2 regions of the Planococcus sp. BI3 genome follow, and region 1 is predicted to be linked to the other one. Evidence: a T-box and tRNA genes for the amino acid it is inferred to sense, from the RefSeq annotation. Region 1 holds a T-box; the other holds one or more tRNA genes.
The links. The T-box of region 1 lies ahead of ileS (isoleucine--tRNA ligase). A T-box ahead of a tRNA ligase gene usually reads a tRNA of that ligase, here a tRNA-Ile.

Region 1 (4,390 bases):
CTCAAGTCGTTGGCGCAGTAATTATTCAATGCATGGTAGATCGTTGAAAATTCGTAGGTTTCGTATGATTTCCGAACTGTCTCCACCATCTTCTGCAGTTTCATCGCCATGTATTGATCCATTTCGCGCATATCTTCAAATGCCACGCGATTCTCTTTTTCATTGAAATCAGCCAAGTTTCCGTGAAGGAATTTCAGCGTGTTGCGGATTTTGCGGTAAACTTCCGATACCTGCTTGAAGTTCTCGTCAGAAACTCGAACGTCCGCAGTATAGTCTACAGAAGCAACCCACAAACGCAGAATGTCCGCTCCCATTTGGTTCATCACTTTCGATGGCACAATGACGTTGCCGAGCGACTTGCTCATCTTGCGGCCATTGCCGTCAAGCGTGAAACCATGGCTCAGGATGCCTTTATAAGGTGCGATGCCGTTAATTGCGACACTTGTCGTCAACGAAGAGTTGAACCAGCCGCGGTATTGGTCAGATCCTTCCAGATACAGATCCGCCGGGTACTGCAGATCTTCACGCTCAACAAGTACACCCTGATGAGACGATCCTGAATCGAACCAAACATCCATGATGTCCATCTCTTTCGTGAACAAGCCGTTCGGGCTGCTCGGATGGGTGAATCCTGCAGGCAGTAATTCTGCCGCTGGACGTTCAAACCAGATATTCGAACCGTTTTCACGGAACAGATCTGCAATATGCGCAATCGTTTCTTCTGTGATGACCGGATCGCCATTTTCAGCGTAGAATACTGGAATCGGAACTCCCCATACGCGTTGGCGTGAAATGTTCCAATCTCCGCGGTCGCGCAGCATATTATACAGGCGTGTTTCGCCCCATGCCGGTGTGAACGAAGTTTCTCCGATGGCTTTCAGGATCTGGTCGCGGAATGCATCGATCGATACAAACCACTGAGCCGTTGCACGGTAGATGACCGGTTTTTTCGTCCGCCAGTCATGCGGATACGAGTGCGTAATAAAGGAAAGTTTCTCAAGAGCGCCCGCATTGTCCAGCGCTTCTGTGATGGATTTGTTGGCTTTGTCATAGAATTCCCCTTCAAATCCAGGAGCTTCATCTGTCATGACTCCGCGCTCATCAACTGGACAAAGAATCCCCAACCCGTATTTCTTGCCGATCAGGAAGTCATCTTCACCATGGCCAGGTGCCGTATGGACGCAGCCTGTACCAGAATCAGTCGTTACGTGATCACCCAGCATGACCAATGAAGTCCGGTCATATAATGGATGCTTCGCCAGGATATTTTCCATTTCGGCACCTTGCAATACGCGGACGACTTCGTAATCCGTCCAGCCCAATTCTTCCGCAACTTCTTTCAATAGCTCCTGAGCAATGATATACAGTGAGCCGTTTACGGAAACTTCCGCATAATCCAATTTGGCATGTACAGAAATTCCAAGGTTTGCCGGGATTGTCCAAGGTGTGGTTGTCCAGATCACCAATTTTGTTCCTTCAACCAAAACGCCTTTGCCGTCAGTGACAGGGAAAGATACGTAGATAGAAGGAGATTTTTTATCATGGTATTCGATTTCGGCTTCAGCAAGTGATGATTCACTTGACGGGGACCAATAAACCGGCTTTAGCCCTTTATAGATATAGCCTTTATTGGCCATTTTGCCGAATACTTCAATTTGGCGTGCTTCGTATGCCGGATTTAACGTTACGTATGGATTGTCCCAATCACCGCGGACACCGATTCGTTTGAATTGTGAACGCTGGCTGTCGATTTGCTGATAGGCATATTCTTCACAAAGCTTGCGGAATTCCGCTAGTGACATTTCTTTGCGATTGACGCCTTTGTTCGTCAAAGCCTGCTCAATCGGCAATCCGTGTGTATCCCAGCCTGGAACGTATGGTGCGTGGAAGCCCATCATCGAGCGGGAGCGCACGATCATATCTTTTAATACTTTGTTTAAGGCATGGCCCATATGCAAATCGCCGTTCGCATAGGGAGGCCCATCATGAAGGATGAAGAAAGGACGGCCTTTGGTGCGATCCAATACTTTCTTGTAGATATCCATCTCTTCCCATTTCTGTTGCATTTCCGGTTCCCGATTCGGCAAATTGCCACGCATCGGAAAATCTGTTTTCGGCATCAATAACGTATCTTTGTATTCCATTTCCATTCCTCCTGTAGGCATAATAAAAAGCCCCCATCCCTGGAAAGGGACGAGAAGCTTAGACTCGCGGTACCACCCTTGTTGCAGCTAGATAGCTGCCACTCGATCACCGTAACGTGGCGTAGACGGAATTGGATACTGTCGTTCACCAATTCTGCTCAAGAGTGATTTTCGTCCATGCGTCCGTACCAGGCTCCCACTGCCCCTGGTTCGCTTTACCGTCCTTCATGGCGTACTGTCTCTATCAGCGCGTTTTTTTGTATGTCGTAATTATAGAAGCAGAAAGTCTCAGAGTCAAGAGTTCGACTCTTCTTTGTCCTTCTCGATCTTCTCCAAATTCTGAGTATCGATGTCGTATTCCAAAAGCGTCTCCCAATCATCTGTTTCGATTAAATCCAATTGGGCCTCGACCAACATTTTAAAGCGGTTCTTAAAGATGCGTGATTGCTTTTTCAACTCTTCGATTTCTGTTGCAATGCGGCGTGCTTTGGTCAATGATTCATTGACGATGCGGTCTGCATTTTTCTCAGCTTCCTTGATGATCAATTCTGCTTCTTTCTGCGAATTGCGGCGAACTTCTTCCGAAGCTTCCTGTGCCACAAAAATCGATTTCTGCAGGGTTGATTCTATTGTATTGAAATGGCCAACACGCTCATCAGTGGTTTTTAACCGTTCTTCAAGCGTTGACTTGTCTTTTAGCAGGATTTCATAATCTCTCATAATCTGTTCCAGGAATTCATTTACTTCATCTTCCTGATATCCTCGGAATGCTCGGCTGAATTCTTTGTTATGTATATCTAACGGGGATAATGGCATTGAGTAAACCTCTCCTTAAAGTGTCATCTTATCTTCCTATTATACAGTTCATGACTCGAAATTTCAGTATTATTTCGTATTTTTTCCTAGCCGCCTACTTTTTCGCTTCCAGGCGGCCGATCTGCAGCCGGACTTTGTCCTTTTTGGTTCGCCCTTCGATCATGATCAACCGCACACGGCCATAGCCTCTTGATGAAATCATATCCGATTCGTGCAGCTCAAACGACGGCTGTTCCTGCAGGGTCCAGTTGACTTTCACTTTGCCTCCATGAATCAATGCGGATGCTTTCTGCCGGGAAATATTATAGACCGAACTCATAACCGTATCCAGCCTCATCGAACTGACCGTATACGATTCTTCTGTCCACTCTTCGCTGGTCTCGATCATTTCTTCTGCTGCTGCCACTTCGTTCAATTGAACTTTCACCTTTGCCGCACTGACAAAATTGCTTTGCAGATAAGGGCTGATTTCATTCATGACAGCCAGTTGAACCCGCTCATTGTCGATTCGGATATCCCCGAACTTGCTGCGGTCCAGTCCAAGCGACATCAAAGATCCCAGAATATCCGGATGGCGCAGATTGACAAACTTCGATGGGTATTTCAATTCAAAAACGGTAATGTTGAAATCCTCTTGCTGCGGCTCAAAATAAGATGGATACAGCAAGACTCGCTGACGTTCCGCGTCTTTGAATCCTCCCGAAGACATCATTTTCACATCACTCGAGCCCATCACCGCTTCCACGATGAATCGCTGCCGGGGATCTAAAAAATCAGTCAGCTTGGGTGAATAGCGGTCTTCCACTTCCCGCAGCCAGCCTGACACTTGCTCGATAAATTGCTGTTCTTCTTTTCTAAAATGCTGAAATATCTCTTCCATAGGGATGCTCCTTCACGTGTGATCAGTTGTTCAAGAAAAAAACCTCACATCACGTGAGGTTTTGAGTTAAATGAGGTAACCAGCCAGAACAACAATCCCCTGGCTTGCTAAGCTTAATGTAAAAATCGCCACAATCGGAGAGATATCTATCATGCCGATCGGCGGGATGAAACGTCTGAAAATATCCAGATACGGATCCGTAATCTTTGAAATCATTTGGCCAAAGCTGGATTCTTTAATGCTCGGCACCCAGCTCATAAAGACACTGACAATCAAGATATAGAAATAGATGTTAATGGCCGAAAGCAATAAGTTTACAAGAACTATCATATTATTTTATGGCACCCCTCTTATTGTTGATCATCGTAATAATAATCTGAAATGGCGCCATCCACTTCTACAGTGTCTGGTACACAAAGGAAGATGTCAGTTCCAATGCGTTGAATATCTCCGCCAAGGGCATACACTGTCCCACTCAAAAAGTCGATGATCCGAAGACCCTGATCTTTTTCAATGCGTTGAAGATTTACAACTACAGCCTGTTTGCTTT
Region 2 (4,390 bases), 1.2 Mb from region 1:
TACAATGAAGAGTGGAAAGAATTAAAGGAGAGATAGATATGACACATTCACTGCAAGCGGACAGCGGTTGGCGCGTATGGTGGCAGCTGACCCGGCCGCATACTTTAACCGCATCCTTCGCTCCCGTTTTCTTGGGAACGATGATTGCCTTAAACCATTCCTCCATCAACTGGACGTTGTTTCTGGCCATGCTCATCGCAAGTTTATTGATTCAGGCAGCCACTAACATGTTCAACGAGTATTATGATTTTGCCAGAGGCTTGGATAATGAAAATTCAGTTGGCATCGGCGGCGCAATCGTTCGAAACGGAGTCAAACCAAAAACCGTTTTAGCTTTGGCTTTAGTATTCTATGGAATCGCTGCGGTCATCGGGATTTATATTTGTTCACAAACCAGCTGGTGGCTTTTGATCGTTGGTGCAGTTGCAATGATGATTGGTTACCTTTATACTGGCGGCCCCTATCCGATCGCTTACACCCCTTTTGGTGAGCTCTTCTCCGGAGTGGTCATGGGTTACCTGATTGTCATCATTGCCTTCTACATCCAAACTGGAACGGTCACTTTGGAAGCATCATTGCTTGCTGTACCGAGCACATTGCTCGTGGCAGCCATTATGATGTCCAATAACATCCGTGACATTGTCGGAGATGAGGAAAGCGGCCGTAAAACGCTAGCGATTTTAGTCAGAAGACCGGCAGCCGTCAACATTTTGATGTCTTTCTTCATCCTGGCCTATGCATGGATTGTTGTGCTAGTCATTGCAGGAATGCTGACGCCTTGGGCTTTACTGGTCTTCCTAAGCGTTTTAAAACCCATCAAAGTTGTTCAGATATTTAAACGCTATACTGAACCTTTAAAAGTAATGCCTGCGATGAAAGATACAGGAAAAACAAATACCTTTGTCGCTTTCTTACTCGGGATTGGTTTATTGCTTGATTATCTTCTATAACAAAATACAGACAAAAAGGGATTCCCACGGGAAATCCCTTTTTGTCTGTCAAAATAACACTTTCAAGAAGTCATAAGCATGCGATATAGTAGATAGATAATTTACATGCTTTCATCACAGGAGGTTAAAAAGTGAAACCCATCGTCATCGGCATTTTCGCCGCATTTTTCTTTGCCTTTACTTTTGTACTGAACGCCGCCATGGAGGCTGGCGGTGGAAGCTGGATTTGGAGCGCTTCCCTCCGCTACTTCTTCATGATTCCCTTTTTGCTGATCATTGTTCTGTCCCGTAAGAACCTGAAGCCCTTATTACAGGAAATGAACAAAAATAAAAGAGCTTGGATAGTATGGAGCTTTGTCGGATTTGGTTTATTCTACGCACCCCTCTGTTTTGCCGCTGCCTATTCTCCAGGCTGGCTGATTGCAGGAACATGGCAAATCACTATTATTGCGGGTACTTTGCTTGCCCCACTATTTTTAATTACCATACATAGCAAAAAAGAAATAGTGCAGATACGAGGGAAAATCCCATTAAGAGGCTTGTTGATCTCTTCTATCATATTGGCTGGCATCAGTCTCATGCAGCTACAACATATAGTAAACGACGTTTCTTTAACAACTTTATGGTTGGGTTTTATTCCCGTTGTCATCGCTGCTATCGCATATCCACTCGGCAACAGAAAAATGATGGATATCTGCGGAGGCAGACTGGATGCCTACCAGCGGGTTTTAGGGATGACGTTAGCAAGTCTGCCTTTTTGGCTGGTGCTATCGTTATATGGCTTGATTACTGCCGGTTATCCTACTGCTTCGCAAAGTCTTCAAACCTTAATTGTCGCAATCAGTTCAGGCGTTATCGCCACCGTACTTTTCTTTAAAGCAACGGATTTGGTTAGAGGAAACATGCAAAAGTTAGGCGCCGTGGAAGCCACACAATCGATGGAAGTTTTGTTTGCCTTAGCAGGAGAAATCCTTTTTTTATCTATTGCCCTTCCTTCAGGCTTATCGTTATTCGGTATACTACTGGTGATGCTTGGAATGATACTCCACAGTTACATTTCCAGCAAAACGAAAAAAAGTGTCATGCAATTAAATGCATGACACTTTTTTTATAATGACCCCTACGGGATTCGAACCCGTGTTACCGCCGTGAAAGGGCGGTGTCTTAACCGCTTGACCAAGGGGCCTAATACTGGCGGAGAAGGAGGGATTTGAACCCTCGCGCCGGTTGCCCGACCTACACCCTTAGCAGGGGCGCCTCTTCAGCCACTTGAGTACTTCCCCAGTATGGCTCCGAAGGTAGGACTCGAACCTACGACCATCGCATTAACAGTGCGGTGCTCTACCACTGAGCTACTTCGGAATGGTGGGCCTAAATGGACTCGAACCATCGACCTCACGCTTATCAGGCGTGCGCTCTAACCAGCTGAGCTATAGGCCCATATGTATAAAATATGGAGCGGGTGGGGGGAATCGAACCCCCATCATCAGCTTGGAAGGCTGAGGTTTTACCACTAAACTACACCCGCAAAAATGGTGGGTCAGGACGGAATCGAACCGCCGACACTTAGAGCTTCAATCTAATGCTCTACCGACTGAGCTACTGACCCACTTTGTTACATAAAAATGGCGGTCCCGACCGGGATCGAACCGGCGATCTCCTGCGTGACAGGCAGGCATGTTAACCGCTACACCACGGGACCATTTGGTTGCGGGGGCAGGATTTGAACCTGCGACCTTTGGGTTATGAGCCCAACGAGCTACCGAACTGCTCCACCCCGCGACAATAATATAGTTAGTGATTTCTAACAAGATCTTTAAAATAAATTGTCCACACATTTTAAGAATATGGAGGAGGAAGAGGGATTCGAACCCCCGCGGGATTTGACTCCCCTGTCGGTTTTCAAGACCGATCCCTTCAGCCAAACTTGGGTATTCCTCCGTGATAATAGATAAATGGTGGACCTTGCAGGACTCGAACCTGCGACCGGACGGTTATGAGCCGTCTGCTCTAACCAACTGAGCTAAAGGTCCTAAAAAAGTGGCGGCAGAGGGAGTCGAACCCACGACCTTACGGGTATGAACCGTACGCTCTAGCCAGCTGAGCTACGCCGCCAGGATCTTTAATATTATAGTTGGTGGAGCCTAGCGGGATCGAACCGCTGACCTCCTGCGTGCAAGGCAGGCGCTCTCCCAGCTGAGCTAAGGCCCCATTGTTTGGTCGGGAAGACAGGATTCGAACCTGCGACCCCTTGGTCCCAAACCAAGTGCTCTACCAAGCTGAGCTACTTCCCGAACTTGAGTTGCTGAGTGTAAAAAATATGGTGCGCCCGAGAGGACTCGAACCTCTAACCGCTTGATTCGTAGTCAAGTACTCTATCCAATTGAGCTACGGGCGCATAAAAAGTATTCATTTGGTTTGCATAAATGGTGCCGAGGACCGGAATCGAACCGGTACGGTAGTCACCTACCGCAGGATTTTAAGTCCTGTGCGTCTGCCAGTTCCGCCACCCCGGCTAAGGGTCGGCATAGTGTGCAAAAAAAATTGGAGCGGAAGACGAGGTTCGAACTCGCGACCTCCACCTTGGCAAGGTGGCGTTCTACCACTGAACTACTTCCGCAAAAATGGTGCGGGTGAAGGGAGTCGAACCCCCACGCCCGAAGGCGCTAGATCCTAAGTCTAGTGCGTCTGCCAGTTCCGCCACACCCGCGTGGCAATTATGAAATTAAAATGGTGAGCCATGAAGGATTCGAACCTTCGACCCTCTGATTAAAAGTCAGATGCTCTACCAGCTGAGCTAATGGCTCATTTGCATGAGTGGTGCCGGAGAAAGGACTTGAACCCTCAACCTACTGATTACAAGTCAGTTGCTCTACCAGTTGAGCTACTCCGGCGAAAGAGAAAAAATGGTGGAGGATGACGGGATCGAACCGCCGACCCTCTGCTTGTAAGGCAGATGCTCTCCCAGCTGAGCTAATCCTCCGATATGTATTGCCCAGCGACGCCCTACTCTCACAGGGGGAGACCCCCAACTACCATCGGCGCAAAAGAGCTTAACTGCCGTGTTCGGGATGGGAACGGGTGTGGCCTCTTTGCCATCATCACTGGACTATTTGATTTTGAAAGACAAGATTCATTATACCATGCTAAGTGGTTTTTTCAAGCTTTTTTTCCAAAAACTTTTCTTGTTCCTTCAAAACTGGATACACGACATTGATTCCATGCAAGAATCCGTACGGTTGTTTGGTTAAGTCCTCGATCGATTAGTATTCGTCAGCTGCACGTGTCGCCACGCTTCCACCTCGAACCTATCTACCTCATCGTCTTTGAGGGATCTTACTTGCTTGCGCAATGGGAAATCTCATCTTGAGGGGGGCTTCGTGCTTAGATGCTTTCAGCACTTATCCCGGCCACACATAGCTACCCAGCGATGCCCTTGG

Region 2: it encodes a tRNA-Ile, which carries the amino acid that the T-box ahead of ileS (isoleucine--tRNA ligase) is inferred to sense. The anticodon was not compared.

The regions. Positions count from the first base shown of each region.
Region 1 covers NZ_CM155266.1:143,496-147,885, reverse strand. Annotated here, with positions in the region: gene ileS (isoleucine--tRNA ligase) at 1-2,144, opposite strand, end outside; T-box leader at 2,187-2,401, opposite strand; gene AC1MEO_RS00735 (DivIVA domain-containing protein) at 2,439-2,960, opposite strand; gene AC1MEO_RS00730 (YlmH family RNA-binding protein) at 3,055-3,840, opposite strand; gene AC1MEO_RS00725 (YggT family protein) at 3,907-4,170, opposite strand; gene AC1MEO_RS00720 (cell division protein SepF) at 4,191-4,390, opposite strand, start outside.
Region 2 covers NZ_CM155266.1:1,305,602-1,309,991, forward strand. Annotated here, with positions in the region: gene AC1MEO_RS06560 (1,4-dihydroxy-2-naphthoate polyprenyltransferase) at 39-950, shown strand; gene AC1MEO_RS06565 (DMT family transporter) at 1,082-2,050, shown strand; tRNA gene AC1MEO_RS06570 (tRNA-Glu) at 2,065-2,136, opposite strand; tRNA gene AC1MEO_RS06575 (tRNA-Ser) at 2,143-2,233, opposite strand; tRNA gene AC1MEO_RS06580 (tRNA-Asn) at 2,238-2,312, opposite strand; tRNA gene AC1MEO_RS06585 (tRNA-Ile) at 2,314-2,390, opposite strand; tRNA gene AC1MEO_RS06590 (tRNA-Gly) at 2,405-2,478, opposite strand; tRNA gene AC1MEO_RS06595 (tRNA-Phe) at 2,484-2,559, opposite strand; tRNA gene AC1MEO_RS06600 (tRNA-Asp) at 2,577-2,652, opposite strand; tRNA gene AC1MEO_RS06605 (tRNA-Met) at 2,656-2,732, opposite strand; tRNA gene AC1MEO_RS06610 (tRNA-Ser) at 2,799-2,891, opposite strand; tRNA gene AC1MEO_RS06615 (tRNA-Ile) at 2,907-2,983, opposite strand; tRNA gene AC1MEO_RS06620 (tRNA-Met) at 2,992-3,065, opposite strand; tRNA gene AC1MEO_RS06625 (tRNA-Ala) at 3,086-3,161, opposite strand; tRNA gene AC1MEO_RS06630 (tRNA-Pro) at 3,168-3,244, opposite strand; tRNA gene AC1MEO_RS06635 (tRNA-Arg) at 3,272-3,348, opposite strand; tRNA gene AC1MEO_RS06640 (tRNA-Leu) at 3,378-3,466, opposite strand; tRNA gene AC1MEO_RS06645 (tRNA-Gly) at 3,496-3,570, opposite strand; tRNA gene AC1MEO_RS06650 (tRNA-Leu) at 3,576-3,660, opposite strand; tRNA gene AC1MEO_RS06655 (tRNA-Lys) at 3,682-3,757, opposite strand; tRNA gene AC1MEO_RS06660 (tRNA-Thr) at 3,769-3,844, opposite strand; tRNA gene AC1MEO_RS06665 (tRNA-Val) at 3,858-3,933, opposite strand; rRNA gene rrf (5S ribosomal RNA) at 3,944-4,059, opposite strand; rRNA gene AC1MEO_RS06675 (23S ribosomal RNA) at 4,194-4,390, opposite strand, start outside.